DNA from 2 places in the Pseudoalteromonas sp. Z9A5 genome. Region 1 is predicted to be linked to the other one. Evidence: riboswitches for the same ligand, from Rfam matches in the RefSeq annotation. Region 1 holds a riboswitch; the other holds the start of a gene.
What was found. Region 1 has a riboswitch for cobalamin ahead of GQR56_RS01095 (ABC transporter ATP-binding protein). Riboswitches for the same ligand answer to the same signal wherever they lie in the genome.
Positions count from the first base shown of each region.

Region 2: it holds a riboswitch for cobalamin, as region 1 does, so the genes downstream of both, GQR56_RS08650 (TonB-dependent receptor) here and GQR56_RS01095 (ABC transporter ATP-binding protein) in region 1, are expected to answer to the same signal.

Region 1 is NZ_WTLC01000001.1:240,710-244,139, forward strand. Features, by position in the region: gene GQR56_RS01085 (LysR family transcriptional regulator) at 1-121, shown strand, start outside; gene GQR56_RS01090 (porin) at 284-1,216, shown strand; cobalamin riboswitch at 1,263-1,401, shown strand; gene GQR56_RS01095 (ABC transporter ATP-binding protein) at 1,648-2,460, shown strand; gene GQR56_RS01100 (iron ABC transporter permease) at 2,462-3,430, shown strand, end outside.
Region 2 is NZ_WTLC01000013.1:39,704-43,133, forward strand. Features, by position in the region: gene GQR56_RS08635 (2-dehydropantoate 2-reductase) at 1-44, opposite strand, end outside; gene GQR56_RS08640 (VanZ family protein) at 37-390, opposite strand; gene GQR56_RS08645 (YajQ family cyclic di-GMP-binding protein) at 543-1,025, shown strand; cobalamin riboswitch at 1,352-1,538, shown strand; gene GQR56_RS08650 (TonB-dependent receptor) at 1,575-3,404, shown strand.

The DNA of each region.
Region 1 (3,430 bases):
CACCTCACGGGATGTATTTATTGCGTATCACAGAGACAACGAGCAAAAAGAGCTAATAGAAACGTTAGTTAATTTACTATCGCAAATGACGCCTAGCTTATCGTTAAAACAAGGTCAGTAAGGTTGCTGATTAAATATTCATGTTATTTTGATTTCACATTTAATGCATTTTTATTAACAAAAAAAGACATTAATATTTCCGTTGTAATATTACTGTCATTTAGGAATGACAAAATGCAGCAGCTTTAAAAATTAGTCTTTTGTGATTATCCAAGGAAATAACATGAAATTTGTAAAATCGAGCTTATGCTTAGCACTATTAAGTGGTTTATCTTTTAATGCACTTGCCGACGTAGACATTTACGGTAAAGCGAATGTAACAGTGCAATCATCTGATGATGGCGAAGGGTCTTTTACCGAGATAAAAAGTAATGCATCTCGTCTTGGTGTTAAAGGTTCTGAAAAAATAAATGATAGTTTAGAAGCGGTATATAAGTTTGAGTTTCAAGTTGATGTGTCTGATGCTGATTCAAAAGGCGATAACGACGACAATATTTCTGCGCGTAACCAATATGTTGGTTTAAAAGGTGCGTTTGGTCAGGTTGTAATTGGTCGTAACGATACTGCGCTTAAGCAATCTCAAGGTAAGTTAGATTTATTTAACGACCTTGAAGGCGATATTAAAAATGTATTTAAAGGTGAAAACCGCTTAGGAAATACAGTTAGTTATTCATCAAACTCATACGAAGGCTTTAAAGTACTTGCTACTTTTGTAGCTGAAGATGATGTAGACGCTGATAACGGTTATTCAATGGCGGTGACATACGGTGACGTGGCACTTAAAAAGAGCGCGGTATACGCCTCTATTGCAGCCGATAGTGAAGTAAATGGCTACGACGTAGTACGTGCATCAATCCAAGGTAAAATCGAAAACTTTAAATTGGGTGCAATGTACCAAACACAAGAAGCAGTAGATGGCAGCGCAGAAGCGGATGGTTACTTGCTAAATGCTGCTTACAGCATGGGTAGCAACACATTTAAAGTGCAATACCAAGATATGGACTTTGACGACAGCGACGATAAGTCAGCAATTTCAGTTGGTCTTGACCACAAATTAAATAAAAACATTAAAGTATTTGGCTTTTATTCAAGCTTCGATATGGACAACAACGTTGACCAAGACTACGTAGGCTTGGGTATTGAATACAAGTTTTAACGATTAGTTAAAACACTCCCTTTTTAACCGCGCTCTTTTGAGTGCGGTTTTTTTTGCTTTAAATTATTTACCTAGCCGCCCATAATAGAGATTCATTTGGAATGAGGTGCGAGTCCTCGACTGTTCCCGCAACTGTAAGCAGCTGAGCTGTAAGTCAGATACAAATGGTATAATACCAATTTTATTAAAAACATGATCTTTCTAGCGAATTAAATAACTTACTAACTTCGTTAAAAATTATTCATATATAACAACTATATGTCATAATTTCCGCCTTGTTATTAAGCTATTTATTTGTCGCTATAATAAATCACTAATTTAATGCAATTGGTATGAATTCTTTTAACGAGCGGGTTTACTCATTTTTTCTTGTAGTGCATTAGTATTTTTATCGCATTTTTAGTGAGTTTAACCTAGCCTAGGACTGACTATTGCACACTCAAACGCCATTAAATAAACCATTACTAAACGTTAAAAACGTATCGTGGGGTATTGGCAATAAAACGATTCTCAAAAAAATAAACCTTAAAATAACCACAGGTAAATTTGTTGGTTTAATTGGACCTAATGGCGCAGGTAAATCGAGCTTATTGCGTTGTTTATATCGTTTTAATAAACCAAGTGATGGCGTTGTAGAGTTTAACAACACCGACATTTGGCAGCTAAAAAGCGATGAGTACGCAAAAAAAGTAGCGGTTGTTTTACAAGAAACTCCGTCGCAATTTAACTTAAGCGTATTTGATGTTATTGCGCTTGGGCTAACGCCTCATAAATCGTTATTTAGCTCAATAACTAACATTGATAAACAAAAAATCATTCAAGCAATCAATACAGTCGGGTTGGAAGATCATAGTGATCAAAGCTTTGAGTCGCTCTCAGGCGGTGAAAAGCAACGTGCCTTGATAGCCCGCGCCATAGTCCAGCAACCTCAACTGTTAATAATGGATGAGCCAACTAGCCATTTAGATGTTAAATACCAAATACAGGTAATGGAGCTTGCTAAATCGTTGGGTGTAACGGTGTTTGCATCGTTTCATGATTTAAACTTAGCTTCGGCAATGTGCGATGAACTAGTGGTTATTAAAAACGGTGAAATTACACATACAGGTACGCCAAGTGAGGTATTAACCGAAAACATGTTAGGCGACGTTTTTGGTGTCTGCGCCCAAGTAAATGACCACCCGCAAATATCGAAGTCGGGAAATAGCATCCCTCATATCACTTACTTTTATGGTTACAAATAATATGAGCGCAGTTAATAATCGCCACTCATTTGCGCTTTTTATAAGTACTTTAGCTGCTTTATTTAGCTTATTTGCAGCACTTAGTTTTGGCGCAGCAGAGACCTCACTTCAAGATGTATTTAATAGCTTTTTACTCTCAAATGATGCGTCTTTTAATACGCGTATTATTTTTGAACTAAGAATGCCACGCACATTACTCGCCTTTTTAGCAGGCTCTGGCTTAGCAATTGCGGGGCTTATTTTACAAACGGTAACGCGCAACCCTTTAGCCGATCCTTACTTATTTGGTATATCGTCGGGTGCCTCATTTGGCGTGGTGTTACTTATGGCGCTAGCAGGTATTAGCGCAGGCTTTATGTTATCGGCAGCAGCACTGCTGGGCAGCTTACTCGCTATGAGTTTATTAATACTTATTGCAGGTAGGCAGCAAAGTGCACAGGTAGAATCAATGTTATTAGCTGGCGTTGCTCTGTCGTTTTTATTTAGTGCGTTTACCAGCCTGTTGCTTTATTGGAGCGATCCTCAGGCGGTAGCCGCTATTTTATTTTGGACACTGGGCAGCTTTGCTCGTGCGCAGTGGGCTACGCTTTGGTTACCTTTATTGGTAATTACATTGTGTACGTTTGTAATGCTGAGCTTTAGAAGACAACTCAATGCCATGTTACTTGGCGATGAAAGCGCAATTACATTAGGTGTTAGGGTTCAGCGCTTTAGAATACTTATGCTGGTTTTGAGCTCATTAATTACCGCTGTGCTGGTGGCTATGTGTGGTGGAATTGGGTTTGTAGGATTAATGGTACCGCACATTGTGCGCTTTTTTATCTCCCAAGGCACCATCGCTGGCTTACTGGTAACCAGCTTCGTGGGCGGTACATTTATGGTGTGGGTTGATGTACTTTCGCGCTCATTACTAAAAAACCAAGAGCTGCCCGTAGGTGTTATTACTGCTGCTATTGGAAGCGTGTTCTTT
Region 2 (3,430 bases), on a different contig from region 1:
AATAAGCCTATCGCACCATCACCTACTACAAGAATATTAGTCATATGGGTTCTTTTTGCGAGTAATAAAAATAGCTTTAATTAAAAAGTAGCTTGCTGCACCTGCAAAATCAGCAAAAAAATCACCTAGTGATGCTTGTCTATAAGGAAGGGTATCTTGCATTATTTCTATTGAAGCGCCATAGCCAGCTAATAAAAGTATTTGCACATACAAAGGTATTTTAAATGCTCTATCCATTATTATGGCAAGTATAAAAAAAATCCCAAAATGAGCTACTTTATCAACATGAGGAAATAAGTTTACAACACTACCTTTTACTTCTTTGGCAAATAAAAAGGTAAACGCTACGATACTGACTAAAAAAATTGCTTGATAAACACGCCTTGTCACGACAAATCCTAAAATCGCTTAAAAAAGAAACTTAAGTATATCAAACTAATTTAGTATCGCACCTGAACAAGATGCAGAAAAATGTAAAGATTTATAATTTTAGCGTTATAATTGCGGCATAAAATTAAGATTAAATAGTTAGGAGCAAACCAATGCCTTCATTTGATATTGTATCTGAAGTAGAAATGAACGAAGCTAAAAACGCAGTTGATAACGCAAACCGTGAGCTAGAAACTCGCTTTGACTTTAGAGGCGTTGACGCATCTATTGAGCTAAACGATAAAACAATTAAGCTTAAAGCTGAAGCTGATTCTCAGGTTATGCAATTATTTGATATTTTGGCTAACAAAATATCTAAGCGTGGTATGGATGTATCAAGCTTAGAACTTCAAGATATTAGCCGTGCAGGTAAAAATGTTTTTCGTAATGTAGGCTTAAAGCAGGGCATCGAAAAAGACATGGCTAAAAAGGTAGTTAAAGCCATTAAAGATTCGAAAGTTAAAGTTCAAGCAGCCATTCAGGGTGAAGAAGTTCGCGTAACAGGTAAAAAGCGTGACGATCTTCAAGAAGCAATGCAAGTAGTTCGCAGTGCTGATTTAGGTCAACCTTTCCAGTTTAAAAACTTCCGCGATTAATACACTACATTTAAAGCATAAACTATTTGGTTTACATGCTTTGCTTCAATCGTTTTATGTATTTAGTACATAGCGATTGAAGCTCTTTTTACTTCTAAAATCACCACTTCTTCTCATACATCATCTTTTGATAGCACCTAACATAATGACCAAGCGTGTTTTTTATAAAAAGATTAAAATGTATGAAGCCCAACCTTAAGTTACAAAAAGTTATTAGCTTAATATAAATTCGTAACAAACATCATCTATAAAAATGTGATCTAATATACTTTAGTTGACTTTGGCTATATAGACGTCCATTGACATTTGTAAACAAAATACTCACAATAGCGACATATTTTCAAGGTGCTTAATAGATGCTTCACACAGTGAATTATCTAGCTAGATAATCGGGAAGTTGGTGCGTTTTATTCAAATAACAATCCCAACACTGCCCCCGCAACGGTAAAGTATTAACACATATTAATAGGTGTTTACTGAGTCCGGAGACCGGCCTTGATACAATCTTACTTACTTAAATCTTTGCGGTGGGCAAAGGTAGGGGACATCATGTTAAACAAAACAACTCTAGGCGTTGCAATTTCTGCTGTGCTTTCATTTTCTGTGTCTGGTACAGAACAATCAATTGAAAAAATAACCGTTACAGCTAATAAATTTGAGCAATCAATCAATGACGTTTTAGCAAGTGTAAATGTTATTGAGCGTGCTGAAATAGAAGCAAGCAACGTACGTGATCTACCAACATTATTAAGCAAGCAGGTTGGTTTTCAGGTTAATCCAAACGGTGGTTTTGGTCAAAATACAGGTGTGTCACTTCGTGGTACTGGCTCTGGCGATACGTTAATTTTGATTGACGGTGTGCGAACGGGTTCTGCAACACTTGGTCAAAAAGCGTTAAGTAATGTGCCGCTAAATAGTATTGAGCGTATTGAAATTATTAAAGGTTCACGCGCAGCTGTTTATGGCTCTGATGCATTGGCTGGTGTTATAAACATTATAACGCGAGAGTCTGATAATTTATCTGTAAGTGCTACGTTTGGCTCAGATGCTTATCAAGATTATCAGGTAGCTGGCTCTGTAAAGTCAGGCGATGTTACTACTGCGTTTAATGCAGGTTTTGAAAAAACAGATGGCTTTGATGCACTGCAAGGTGTAGCACCCGATGAAGATGGCTATGAAAATAAAAACCTTGGTTTTAAAGTAAATTACACCGATGCACACTACGGCGACTTTAAGTTATTAGGTCAATACAGCGAAGGTTTTGCAGATTACGATAGCCGATTTAGTTCAGCCGATAGCAATATTGAGCGAGGGGACTTTAAAAATTATCAACTTTCTGCTGGTTGGAATAAAAGCTACACAAATCAAATGCACAGCATTGATATTGCTATTTCAACAGATGACTCACAAGATACCGCATCATTTGGTGTGAGTGATTTTATAACTAAGCGTGTGCAATTAGATTATAACGGTCAATATATATTATCAGAAGAGCTTAGTATTAGCGGTGGTGTTAACTGGTACAACGATGATGTATCGCACAGTTCAACGCAGTATGATATGCAAGAACGTGATGTATTGGCAGTATTTGTTGGTGCTTATTACAATGCTGAAAAAGTGTTAGCTAATTTAACAATTCGCCAAGACGATGATGAGCAGTTTGGTGACGAAACAACATATACAGCCGCTGCGGGTTACCATTTATCTGAAGACGCCACGTTCCGCATAAGCCAAAGCACTGGTTTTAAAGCGCCTACATTTAACGATTTATACTTTCCAGCTTTTCCTGGTTTTCCACCTTCATCTAATCCTGATTTAGAGCCTGAAAAATCATTAAATCGAGAGATTGGGTTAAATGTAGATTTTGATATAGCAAGTGTTGACGTTGCTATTTTTAGAAATGATATTGAAGATAAAATATCTTTAGATTCTAACTTTTTTCCTATCAACTTAAATGAAGCACGCTACGAAGGGGTTGAGTTTAGCCTGTCACAGCAAATATTTGGTTTTGATAGTAACCTTAATTTTGCCTACTTAAGCGCCGAGGACAAAGAAACGGGAGCTGAGTTACGTAATGTTGCTAAACGTACTTTTAATTGGGAAGTTGCAAAACAGTTTGGTGCTTTTGACGCAAGCTTAGATATGCAATATCGCAGTGATCGAGAGGGTGCTGTAACGCGCTTAGGCTCTTACACACTTTGGGACCTAGCGGGCAATTATCAAGTAAATGAACACATTGAGGTTTCGCTTCGAGTAGAGAACTTATTTGATAAAGAGTACAACGCGGTTGACTCTAACGCTGACTTTACAACAGGCGAAATATATTACTACAACACGCCAGAACGTCGCTTTTTTGCAGGTGCTAGCTACCAGTTTTAACAATGTTTAATAATTAAATATTATTA